4 regions of the Vibrio kanaloae genome follow, and region 1 is predicted to be linked to each of the others. Evidence: predicted binding sites of a transcription regulator. Region 1 holds the regulator's gene; each other region holds the start of a gene.

The links. The regulator CRP, encoded in region 1, controls carbon source genes, mostly activating them, when cyclic AMP is high. The targets are predictions, from matches to a motif close to TGTGANNNNNNTCACA.
Region 2: a site for CRP is predicted at 1,625-1,640, ahead of ectA (diaminobutyrate acetyltransferase). Genes of this name have one in related genera too.
Region 3: a site for CRP is predicted at 1,600-1,615, ahead of OCV24_RS14500 (NupC/NupG family nucleoside CNT transporter). Genes of this name have one in related genera too.
Region 4: a site for CRP is predicted at 1,168-1,183, ahead of recB (exodeoxyribonuclease V subunit beta). Genes of this name have one in related genera too.

Annotation. Positions count from the first base shown of each region.
Region 1 is NZ_AP025497.1:303,044-306,246, forward strand. It holds gene astD (succinylglutamate-semialdehyde dehydrogenase) at 1-640, shown strand, start outside; gene OCV24_RS01350 (DUF1338 domain-containing protein) at 852-1,643, shown strand; gene crp (cAMP-activated global transcriptional regulator CRP) at 1,748-2,380, opposite strand; gene OCV24_RS01360 (phosphoribulokinase) at 2,621-3,203, opposite strand, start outside.
Region 2 is NZ_AP025498.1:474,626-477,828, forward strand. It holds gene OCV24_RS16385 (phosphatase) at 1-151, shown strand, start outside; gene OCV24_RS16390 (hypothetical protein) at 286-501, opposite strand; gene OCV24_RS16395 (DUF5062 family protein) at 945-1,205, shown strand; gene ectA (diaminobutyrate acetyltransferase) at 1,738-2,295, shown strand; gene ectB (diaminobutyrate--2-oxoglutarate transaminase) at 2,306-3,203, shown strand, end outside.
Region 3 is NZ_AP025498.1:38,396-41,598, forward strand. It holds gene OCV24_RS14500 (NupC/NupG family nucleoside CNT transporter) at 124-1,332, opposite strand; gene OCV24_RS14505 (YajG family lipoprotein) at 1,774-2,394, opposite strand; partial or broken gene OCV24_RS14510 (PTS sugar transporter subunit IIA) at 2,597-2,956, shown strand; gene OCV24_RS14515 (HD-GYP domain-containing protein) at 3,101-3,203, opposite strand, start outside.
Region 4 is NZ_AP025497.1:750,973-754,175, forward strand. It holds gene recC (exodeoxyribonuclease V subunit gamma) at 1-870, shown strand, start outside; gene recB (exodeoxyribonuclease V subunit beta) at 1,299-3,203, shown strand, end outside.

The DNA.
Region 1 (3,203 bases):
TGCAGGTCAACGTTGTACGTGTGCTCGTCGTCTATATATTCCTATTGGCGAGAAGGGTGACCTACTGATCGATAAGCTTGTTGCAGCAACTCAAAAGATTCGTGTTGATCAGCCTTTCGCTGAGCCAGCACCATTCATGGGCCCACAGATCTCTGAAGCAGCAGCTAAGTTTATTTTAGACGCGCAAGCTAACTTGCAATCGCTAGGTGGTGTCAGCCTAGTAGAAGCAAAAGCGGGTCAAGCGGCGTTTGTGACTCCGGGTATTATCGATGCAACCCACATTGCAGAACTGCCAGATGAAGAATACTTCGGTCCATTGTTACAAGTAATTCGCTACCAGTCACTAGAGCAAGCGGTTGAGTTAGCTAACGACACACGCTTTGGTTTATCTGCTGGTTTAGTATCAACAGATGATTCTGAATGGGAATACTTCGTTGACCATATTCGAGCGGGTATTGTGAACCGTAACCGTCAGCTAACAGGCGCCAGTGGTGATGCACCATTTGGTGGTCCGGGTGCTTCAGGTAACTTACGCCCTAGTGCTTACTATGCGGCTGACTACTGTGCTTATCCTATGGCTTCAATGGAAGGTGACGAAACTCAATTGCCCGCGACATTTAGCCCGGGTCTTGAGCTGTAATTTAGGCTATGAGTACTAAGCTCATTCGTTAAACTGGAAATAGGGAAGTGGTGTTATCGCTTCCTTTTCCATCACGCCTGACACCTAGATTGGGCGGTAGATAATAATAGAACAAGTATGTCACAGGCTGATGGCTGCTGACTTTGTGTCTCAGCCTCTCCCTTTCTAATCCAAATTACTAGCTTGCTAGAATCTCTGACAAGGAGTCACCATGACGCCCGATCTACTATTTAAATCACTATGGGATGATTACATTCACAGGCTGTGCCCATCGGCTGAGAAAGTACACCAGTTGCTAAAAGAAGACGAAGCGCTGATTAATGATCATATTGCACTGCGTACTTTCAATGTAGCTCCGCTGGGAATTGAAACGCTGGCTAAGCCTTTCCTTGAGTTAGGTTATAAAGCGTGTGGCGATTACCTGTTTGAGAGCAAGAAGCTAGTTGCTAAGCATTACGAGCATCCAGATCCAAAACAGCCGAAAGTGTTCATTAGTGAATTGAAGGTAGAAGAGTGCTCAAGTGAGTTGCAACAGATCGTTGCTAAGTTGGTTGAGCAAGTTGATGCAAGTCAGCTTCAAGGTCATGAATTCTTGTTTGGTGGTCGTCTCTGGGATTTGAGCTTCGCAGATTTCCAAGTGCTAGCAAAAGAGAGTGAATACGCGTCTTGGTTAGCGGCTCATGGATATGGAGCTAACCACTTTACGGTGAGTGTGAACCAACTTAATAAATTCGATGAAGTGCAGGCCGTGAATGACTATCTGAATGAGTCGGGATTCACTATCAATGCGTCTGGAGGTGAGGTTAAAGGCTCTCCAGAGGTCTTATTAGAACAATCATCAACAATGGCAGATAAAGTCCCAGTTTCATTTGTTGAAGGCAATGAGACGATTCCTGGTGGCTTCTATGAGTTTGCTAAGCGCTATGCGATGGCGAATGGTGAGCTTTATACCGGGTTTGTCGCAGCATCGGCTGACAAGATTTTTGAAAGCACCAACGGTTAACGGACGAAGCTCTATTTCGTAACGCTCTCGCATCTTCAAAAAACAAAAAAAGCCACCAAATTTGCATTTGGTGGCTTTCAAATTTTTGGCTCAGCTAATCGAGATTAACGAGTGCCGTATACCACGATAGTTTTACCGTGTGCAGAAATTAGGTTCTGCTCTTCTAGCATCTTCAAGATACGACCTACTGTCTCACGAGAACAACCAACGATCTGGCCAATTTCTTGACGAGTGATCTTGATTTGCATGCCGTCAGGGTGAGTCATTGCATCGGGTTGTTTCGCTAGGTTTAGTAGCGTTTGAGCGATACGACCGGTTACGTCAAGGAACGCTAAGTCACCAACTTTTTGGCTAGTTACTTGTAGGCGGCTTGCCATTTGCGCTGAAAGACGCATCAGGATGTCTGGGTTCACTTGGATAAGTTGGCGGAATTTCTTGAAAGAAATCTCAGCAACTTCACAAGGAGATTTTGCTCGAACCCACGCAGTACGCTCTTGGTCTTCTTCGAATAAGCCAAGCTCACCGATGAAGTCGCCTTGGTTTAGGTAAGAAAGAATCATTTCCTTACCTTCTTCGTCTTTGATAAGAACTGCCACAGAACCTTTCACAATGTAGTACAAGGTTTCTGCCTTTTCACCAGCATGAATCAAAGTACTTTTTGAAGGGTACTTATGAATATGACAGTGTGAAAGGAACCACTCTAATGTTGGATCGGTTTGGGGTTTACCTAGAACCATAATATCTTACTTCCTCTGCAGGGTATGCTTGCTGCTTTCCGTATTTTAGCTAAGCCTGGATTGACTCGTTAGGATAAGAGCACTAGTTGAGTGCTGCAAGCTATCTTGTGTTTCGTTTAAGAATAGTATCCTTTTTCAGGTACTATTTCTTGATTTTAATCGTGACCAAGCTACGATTTTTTACGCAAAATTGTGCACATGATCACGGTATGAAAAGTAATCAATAAGAACGACGTACCGTTAACCTATTTTTCCGGTTTCGATGAGCTGTTGCAGGATTGGTCTTACAATGAGCTCCATAGCAAAACTCATTTTTCCTCCTGGCACGACAAGCGTGTTGTGGCGAGACATAAATGAGCCATCAATCATTGCCAAAAGGTATGGGAAATCGACGTTTTTGATGCCACGCAAACGTATAACTACGAAGCTCTCGTCTAAACTAGGGATCCCTTTGGCGTTGAGTGGGTTGGATGTATCTACGGTTGGAACTCGTTGAAAATTGATATGAGTACGTGAAAATTGAGGAGTAATGTAGTTAAGATAATCATCCATTGAACGAACAATTGAGTCCATTACTGCTTCACGCGAGTGCCCGCGATCGCGTGTGTCACGAACGAATTTTTGTATCCATTCAAGGTTCACGATTGGCACCATACCGATTAGCAGGTCGACATGTTTAGAGACGTTGATGTCTCCGTCTACTACACCGCCGTGTAGGCCTTCGTAGAACATCACATTTGAATTTTCAGGGATCTCTTGCCATGGCGTAAAGGTACCTGGCATTTGATTGTAAGGCACGGCTTCATCGAAGGTGTGCAGATAA
Region 2 (3,203 bases), on a different replicon from region 1:
AGAAATTGCTTGTTTGGATCTCGTAAAAGCATTACTTGAGAATCACGGCGTGGAAGAAGACAAAATAATCACGACCTCAACCTCCCGCTTTTTGAATTTTTTATTATTGCGCGGTAAGAGTCGAATAGAAGAGTTTTCACACTTATATTAAGTATGTTGGTGAGTTAACAATTACTGAGATAAAAGCGCCCGAAAGTGAACACCTTTGGGCGTTTTTGCTTCTCTGGAAACGATCAGTTTAATATCGCTGATCGAAAAGAGACGGCAAGTTATGAAAAGTGGAGTTTAGTGCATGCCTGAACGCATTTTGTCACTGAGCGCAAAGAAAACGAATAGAACAATACACACAAGGGCTACACCCAGTGCCATTAGTATTGTTGTTGCATCTGTCGAGATCAGTGGAACAACGATAGAAGCTAACGCTACCAACATAACAAGGATATGAACGATTCGTCCGAGAATTGGATTTTTATGACAGAATGAAGCCCATAGGTAACGCATTTTTAACACCAGTATAAAATTAGTGGGTTTATTCTATTTTATTATTGAGTGTTTTGTAAGTTATTTTCGTTACAGGAAACGGTAAGTATGATCTAAGTCGTTTTAGTATAAAACTGATTAAATAACAGAAGGTTATTGGTTTTAAAGAAAGCGATTATTGACTAAATGATAATAATATGCCGTATTCTTTATAATGATAAGTCAAATTTTATTCGATTTTTAGTTTCTTGGCTGAAAGTCTCATTTATTGAGTTTTTGGTAAAAAAGGTGGTTTTTTGGACCATTAAACATTGTGGATGGCATTCAAACTAGAATCCTTTCCCAGACGGTGATTCGTTTATGGTTTTATCAGGAAGAGTGTTCGATTTGGGAGCACGGTAATCTTGTGAACGATATCTGTTTGATATACTTATTGTTCGCTCAGTAAAGGTGATGGAGATAATATGTCGAAAACCGCGAAGATCATTAATGAAGATAAGCTGGTGAAAAAAGCAGTAGAGGTCGGTTTTAAAATGGCAAAGTTGCAGGGCTTTGATTTGCCACATTCATCTCAACCAATAAAGGTTAAAGCGGTGTATTTGTTCCTCGTTGAAGTGAATCAGATAACGCCGCTACCCGAAAGTAAGCTTGATGGAGCAAACATTAAAAAGCGCTTAGCGTTATGGATACACAAAGCACTACCTGATAATGATCCTCTAAAGTAAGTAAAAGTTAAATGGGTGTATCTGAATCCGTTTCTTTTTCAGCTCGTTATTACTGCTTTTATACTAGAAACCTAACGATTCGTCGCTAGGTTTTTTTTTGGCTAACATTTCCAATAGTGACTTATAGATACCACTGTTTGGAGTGCTTTCAGTTAGCGACTTATTGGATGCTGACTGCTATCTCTTTAGCTAGAGATTGCTTATCAATTAGGTTATAGGTCTGACTCAGTAAATGGCTTACTACCTATCAAACGTGGGGTACTCGGCTACTTAACACCATGCTCAAAAAGCTCCTATCCTCAATCTCTGTCTAACTACTTTTTTGTGTTTGTTCCTTGAAAAATACGTCTCGATAACTTCATCTCAATAAATACATTAGAACTCAAAGTATTGTTTGATTCATGAAATACGCTAAATTATGTGATATGTGTCACATAATTTAGCTTTGTGGCGTTAATTTGTTGATCTTTATGCTGTGAAAATGCTCATAATGGAAAGGAATTTAATTAGAGTTCGAAGGAAAAAACTAGATATGATTACATCAGCGCCTTGGGGGCTATATTCGGAGATTGTAGAAAAAAGCAATGAGAAATGGATTTTTCGTGAGCCCGAAGTTTCTGATGGCAACGATATCTACCGCTTAATTTCAGAATGCCCACCATTAGATGTTAATTCTTCATATTGCAATTTTTTGCAGTCTACTCACTTTAGTAAAACTTGTATCTTGGTTGAGCACAAAGGGGACCTTGCCGGTTTTATTTCTAGTTACCAGAAGCCGAATGAGCCTAATGTACTATTTATTTGGCAAGTAGCCGTTGACCCTCGGTTTAGAGGTAATGCATTAGCTTACAAGATGATTGATGCTTTACTTAAGAGAGAATGGATGGAGGGTATCGACGCTATTGAAACCACCATTACCAAATCAAACCAAGCATCTTGGGCACTATTCAAAAAGCTAGACGCTAAAAATGGTAGTTCCGGAGAGGTGACAACATTCTTAGATGAGAATGTTCACTTCAACGGTCGGCACGATACTGAATATTTATATCGAATTCCCTTAAATAATCACAAACTAATAGGAATTAAATAACGGCCTTATCATGGATATTTTTAAAAAGCAGGAATCTAACGTACGTTCATACTCGAATAGTTTTCCAGTCACCTTTAGCAAATCAAAAGGTTGCTGGCTTGAAACAAAACAAGGTGATCGTTACCTCGATTTTCTTGCTGGAGCAGGATCTCTAAATTACGGTCACAACAACCCAATTCTTAAGCAAGCACTGCTTGAGTACATTGAAATGGATGGAATTACACATGGCTTAGATATGCATTCAGAAGCCAAAGCTGAATTCCTAGAAGCACTGAGTCGCTTCATCTTGGAACCAAGAGCATTAGATTACAAAGTTCAATTTACCGGCCCTACAGGAACAAATGCAGTGGAAGCTGCAATCAAGTTAGCTAAAAAAGTGAAAGGCCGAAGCAGCATTGTTGCGTTTACTAATGGTTTTCATGGTTGTACTGCAGGTGCACTGGCTGCGACTGGTAATCAACATCACAGGCAAGGTGCAGGTTCAGATCTCAACAACGTTACGCGTTTGCCGTTTGAAGGTTACGCTGACATTGATGGATTAAAATTGTTCGAAACGATGTTAACCGATAATTCGGCCGGTATGGATAAACCAGCAGCTGTCTTATTGGAAACGGTTCAAGGTGAAGGCGGGCTTAATGTCGCTTCAAATGAATGGTTACAACGATTAAGTAAAATTTGTAAGGCCCACGATATATTGTTAATTGTGGATGACATACAAGCTGGCTGTGGGCGAACGGGTACCTTTTTCAGCTTTGAGCCTTCAGGTATTAAGCCTGATATTGTAACACTGTCTAAATCTATTAGTGGTTATGGGTTACCGATGGCCATCGTTTTGTTAAAACCTGAATTAGATAAGTGGGAGCCGGGAGAGCACAACGGTACCTTTCGAGGTAATAATCATGCCTTTA
Region 3 (3,203 bases), on a different replicon from region 1:
ACACTGCAGAGCAATGAAAGTGGTAGTTTGAATCTGAATCAACTTAACGAGCAGGCACAAAAAAGCGGACACCCTTCTTACGTTAACTCCGTTAGCAAGGTATCCGCTTTTACTGAATCTAGCTTAAAGCAGGATGAAAATACCCGCTAAACATGCACTCATCAGGTTTGCTAGCGTACCAGCAACTACCGCTTTCAAACCTAGATTAGCTACTTCAGCACGACGCTCTGGCGCCATCACACCGATAGAACCCAGCTGAATCGCGATAGAGCCAATGTTAGCGAAGCCACACAGAGCAAATGTCACAATCACTTGGCTGTGTTCAGATAACAGCGCTTTGTTCTCAATGAAGTCGATGAAAGCAACAAACTCGTTCATTACGATCTTCTGACCGATGTAAGAGCCCGCCATCAACACTTCATCACTCGGGATACCAATGAGCCATGCTAAAGGCGAGAACAGGTAACCGAAGATAGCTTGCAGCGTAATACCCGCAAAACCAAACGTTTCACCCAAGCTTTCTAATCCTGTGTTTACCATGGCAATCACACTAACGAATGCAATCAACATAGTACCAACAGCCACTGCGACTTTCATACCATTCATCGCGCCGCTTGCCAATGCATCAATCACGTTGCTTTGGTCAGCTTTATCTAGCTCAATATGCTCGTAGTCACTGGGAATGTCGCGTTCAGGTACAATGATCTTCGCCATTAACAAACTGCCTGGAGCCGCCATAAAGCTTGCTGCGATAAGGTACTTAAGTTCAACGCCAAGGCCAGCGTAACCACCGAGAACACTACCCGCTACCGACGCCATACCGCCCGCCATAACAGCAAACAGCTCGGAACGAGTCATAGATTTTAAAAAAGGACGAATAAGAAGAGGAGACTCACCCTGAGAAAGGAAGATATTACCGGTTGCAACAAGAGATTCAGCTTTACTTGTACCCAACAGTTTTTGCACCGCTCCGCCCAAGATTTGAATCACTTTTTGCATGACGCCTAAGTAATAAAGTGCAGAGATTAAAGCACTAAAGAAAATGATGATTGGAAGTACGCGAACTGCGAAAATGAAGCCATCAGTAGCAAGGTCACCGAAAAGGAAAGCAATACCAGCGTCTGCAAAACCAAGTAGGCTTGAAACGCCATTACTTAGGCTTGTTAGCGCCAACTGTCCCCACGGAAAATACAATACTAAGGCAGCGAAACCGATTTGAAGTAACAATGCACGAGACACTGTTTTCCAGTTAATCGAAGAGCGACTTTCAGATAGCAGGTACGCGCAAGCAATCAGTGCAATAACACCGACAAAACCAAATAGAATATTCATAATGTGTCCTAGTAATCCTTATAGAGAGAGCATGAGCCAAGCAAATGACATCAAAGGAGCAGGACAAAGAACCGCAAGCAACACGCTACGCGATGAAGGAGCTAACAGAGTTAGCGAATGTAACAACGAGTTGTTCATGTAAGAATCACCTTATACAAGCAGTGGAACGCAGCTGGTCCGGTCCGTGGGGTCATTCACATATCCATGTGACGGCTTGTATTGGCTAAGCACCGGCTTAAAACCGGAAGAGAAGTATAAACAGTTAAGTGAGACTTTCATCACATTTTTTAACGCAAACGTTCGCGCGGTTAAGAATCGTGCAAAACGGAGTGCTTATCGGAGAGATCTACCGGGCGGGACAGTTAAAAATAAGTTAACTAGATCTATGATTTAGCTAAAAAGCCACAGGACGTGGCTTTTCTAGAATAGGAGCACCAGTAACTAGTTTAGTAAAGCACTTTTTACTTCAACATCTTGGAAGATTTCTTCAAAACGCTGTTTGTAGATAAGCTGCATCTCATTGATAATCGCGCCGCCATCCGGAACATCATTCTCACCTTGAAAGTTTTTACTCAGTAACTTCTTACCGGCTTCATCATAAATAATCACATTGACATTGTACCAAGAGTTGTCTGTGAACGCGTGGAAATCATACTTCCATTCATTCAAGACGAACATCATAGACTTATTGTCGAACGCTTTCATCTGCTCAACGACTTTAGTTATGTCTTCGTTTGGTGTCGTCTCGACTGAGTCCACTGTCACTTGCTGCTTCTTTAAGCCTGCAACGAGCCTATCCGTCAAAAACTGAGACATTGGTTGCTGAGTCGCCGTATTGTATGAATAAGGTATCCCCAATGAACTGCGAATGATTCCCTCAAACTTTGGTTCTTTATCTTGTTCTAAAACGTATGGACGTTTATCAATGACAGCAATAGTCAGCGCTTTTTCTTGTGGGACCATGCTTAACAGTGGTGCGCTCTCTTCTGGAGTCAGTACCGTTGCACAACCTGAAAGCCCTAGCGCTACTGCAGCGAAGAACAAACTGACGAGTTTTTTCATTAGGTTTACCTATTTTATTATTTGAAGGTAGTGTTCTAACAAAAATCTAATTAATCATCAAACATTCGCTAAATCAATAAATTACATAACTCTCATTACATAAACCAACTCACATATTGGTAGGGTTATTATTGATAAAATTACTTATAAATTTAAAACGATGGTCAGTTGCAAAATAAATTTATTAAACAAATTCAATATGTCAACACAACTCGCACGTAATAAAATCGAAGCTAGCTATGTTGAAGCTACCAAGCAAAAGCACAAAGATATTGGCGCGTATTATGTTCTAGCCCCAAAGATTGCAATGCCTCATGCTCGTCCTGAAGATGGTGTGAACGAAGCATCACTGCAAGTGACGGTGTTTAAACACGGTGTTGATTTAGAATCGGAAGACAACGGAGACGTTTACCTTCCAATTACTCTGGCGGCAATGGATTCAGACAGCCATATCCATACTATTATGGCGCTATCAGAGTTGTTCCAAAATGATGATGACATAGATGCCATTATCGCCGCGGAAACAGCGCAAGCGATCATCGAGATCTTAAAGCAATACTAATCTTGCACTATACATCCTGTTCCTTTGTCTAATAAGCCCCTATTAAAAAAGCGATAGCCTCGGCTATCGCTTTTCTGTTAATGGTGCTGAGTCATTTCCCATCGAGAATTATTTAAGGCATTTCCCCTGAAATACTCGCTAACGCTAAAACGCGTACATTCTTTTATCTGTTGATAATTCAAAGCAGTATTCCGAATGTTTTTTTAGGCACTCAAACACTTCTCGATCCAATTTATGGTTTTCAACA
Region 4 (3,203 bases), 450 kb from region 1:
CGCCGCCTAAAAGTGGTGTTTGAGCCGCCACTTCCTGTGATGGAAGACGATGAGCCATTTGTACTTAATGGTTTAGAGAGTTTCCAACTTAAGGATGCTTTGCTGCAAGTGCTGCTCGACCACCCTGAAGGTGCAGACGAAGCGGTTCGACTGTTTGTCTCTGAGCAAAAAGCACAGGGCCGATTACCGGTCGGCGCCTTTGGTGATATCGAATTTGAAACCAACCGTGTTCAAGCGGAAGACTTAGCCAAAGAGATTCGATTTGTGAGCGGATCACCGCAGCAAGATCTCGAAGTGAATATCGAATTTGATGTGTTAGGCGAAGGTAAGCCTGTTCGTTTGATGGGTTGGTTAACTCAAAACTATCAATCGGGTCTAGTTCGTTTCCGTAGCGGTAAAATACGCTCTCAAGATTATTTGGCAGCGTGGATTGATCATCTATGTTGTGCAGTGATGGGACACGGAAAAACGACCCATATTATTGGCTACGACAGAAAAGAAGGCGTGGTTCACCAAACGCTACAACCGATTGGCGATGCACAGCAGGCGAAGAGCTTGTTGGCTGAGTTAGTACGACTGTCTTATCAAGGCATGACAGCGCCATTGCCTTACTTCCCGAAAACCGCATTAGCTGGTGTTGAAGCGGGCTTTAGTCGTGGGAAATGGGTCGATGACGAAGAAAAGTCACTCAAGAAAATGACCGATACCTTTAATGACAGCTTCGCCTTTACGGGCGAGGGCAGAGATACCTACATCTCACGAATTTGGCCTAAGTGGGATGATGAACTGGCTGCTCAATCACGTATGTACTCGACACTTGTGTTGCAGGCGGCAAGGTTGGCTGCAGCCGATCTGGAAGATCAGGAGTAGGTGGCTGTGATCGACAAGATCAATAGCGAGTGCGCTGAATTAATGAAAGACAAAAGAGAGTCGCTGGTAAGAGTTTGATACGCTTGCTTTCAAGATGAAGGGAATCAAGGTGAATTGAAGCAAGGTACAGGAAATAAAGTGGCCGCCAGTAAATCATTATTAGTGTAGGGCGTTCGCTGTACGGCCACAGGTCAGAGGGACCATTATTCTGTGGTTCAAAGTAACGCCGTAAAGTACAAAACTCACAGGCGCTCCTGAACTCGTGGGCGCATAGTAGCGAGGCGATTTGAATTGATCCGTGAGAGAGATCGCACTAACTATTAACAAATCAGCGTAGGACGTAAATTGAATGACGTTTTCCACGCTAGGTCACATTTATAGCAATAGTCACATTTTTAACAGACTCATCTATCAAAAGGCAGTAAGGCATGACGACCATAAGCAGTGTTCAGGTAATCGCTCCACAGACACTCGATACCATGACGTTTCCACTTCATGGCGCGCGTTTAATTGAAGCATCAGCGGGTACTGGTAAAACATTCACCATTGCTGGCTTGTACTTGCGCCTACTGCTCGGGCACGGCACTGCTGCGCCGCAAGGTGATCTGACGGAAGCTACACGACACCATGAGCCACTAACTGTAGACCAAATTCTGGTGGTGACCTTTACTGAAGCGGCTACGGCCGAGCTGCGGGATCGTATTCGTGCGCGAATCCATGATGCACGGATTGCGTTTGCACGTGGGCAAAGTGACGACCCAGTGATTGCGCCTTTGTTACAAGCCATCGATGATCATGCTGGCGCGGCGAAAACTCTGCTCAATGCTGAAAGGCAAATGGATGAGGCGGCGGTCTACACCATTCACGGTTTCTGTCAGCGCATGTTGACCCAAAATGCCTTTGAATCTGGAAGCCGTTTTGATAATGAATTTGTGACCGATGAAAGCCACTTGAAAGCGCAAGTAGTTGCCGACTATTGGCGTAAGCAGTTTTACCCGCTACCCATTCAACTCGCGGGCGAAGTACGCAATATTTGGGGTTCTCCCGCTTCTCTATTGGCTGACGTAAATCGTTATCTGACGGGTTCTCCACTAAAGCTAACCGTCGAAGCAATGTCGGGCGACCTGCAAACTCTGCACAATCAAAACCTAGATAAAGTGAAGCAACTTAAGGCGTTGTGGTGCGAATCCGAAGCGGACTTTTTGGTTTTGATTTCAGGTTCAGATGTGAACAAGCGTAGCTACACTAAGAAATCTTTACCGACTTGGTTAGAAGCCGTCACGGCATGGGCGCAGAGCGACACTCATGATTACCAGTTTCCAGATAAACTAGAGAAGTTCTCACAAGCCACGTTAATTGAAAAAACACCGAAAGGCACTGCACCTCAGCACGCCGTTTTCGAAGCGATTGAGGACTTCTTAAATTCTCCAGCAGATCTAAAAGCTCCATTGCTGGCGCATGCCATTACCCATTGCCGAACCATGTTAGCCAAAGCTAAACAGCAAAAGCAGTGGTTATCGTTTGATGATTTGTTGACTCAGTTATCCGCGTCCATTGATGTGGATGAGCAATCATTGCTAGTGGAGAGAATTCGAACCTTATACCCAGTGGCGATGATCGATGAATTCCAAGATACCGATCCGCTGCAATACAGTATTTTTAGCCGAATCTATTTAGATAACCCGCAATGCGGTCTGTTTATGATCGGTGATCCGAAGCAGGCTATTTACGGCTTCCGTGGCGCAGATATCTTTACCTACATTAAGGCAAGAAACCAAGTTAGTGCTCACTATACGTTAGGCACTAACTGGCGTTCGAGTGCTGATATGGTCAGCGCGGTAAACCAAGTGTTTATGAATTCGGATAGCCCGTTTATCTACGACCAAGACATTCCATTCTTACCCGTTGCTGCTAGCCCATCGGCTGACAAACGCCAGTGGGTGATGAATGGTGAAACTCAGCATGCATTGACCTTTTGGCTACAAGAAGCGGAAGATAAGCCATTACCGAAAGGCGAATATCACAAAGCCATGGCTGAGGCGACGGCGAGTCAAATTCAAACCATTCTGACCGCTTCTCAAAATCAACAAGCCTATTTTGATAACGGCAAAAAACAACATGCTGTGAATGCGGGTGATATTGCAGTCTTGGTTCGAACCGGTAGTGAAGGTCGTCTGATCAAGAACGCGTTGTCTGAACAAGGCATTGCAAGCGTGTATTTGTCTAACCGAGATAGCGTTTTCACCAGCTTGGTCGCACAAGATATTCAGCGTTTATTACAGGCGGTGCTGACACCTGAAAATGACCGTGCATTACGCGCCAGTTTAGCCTCT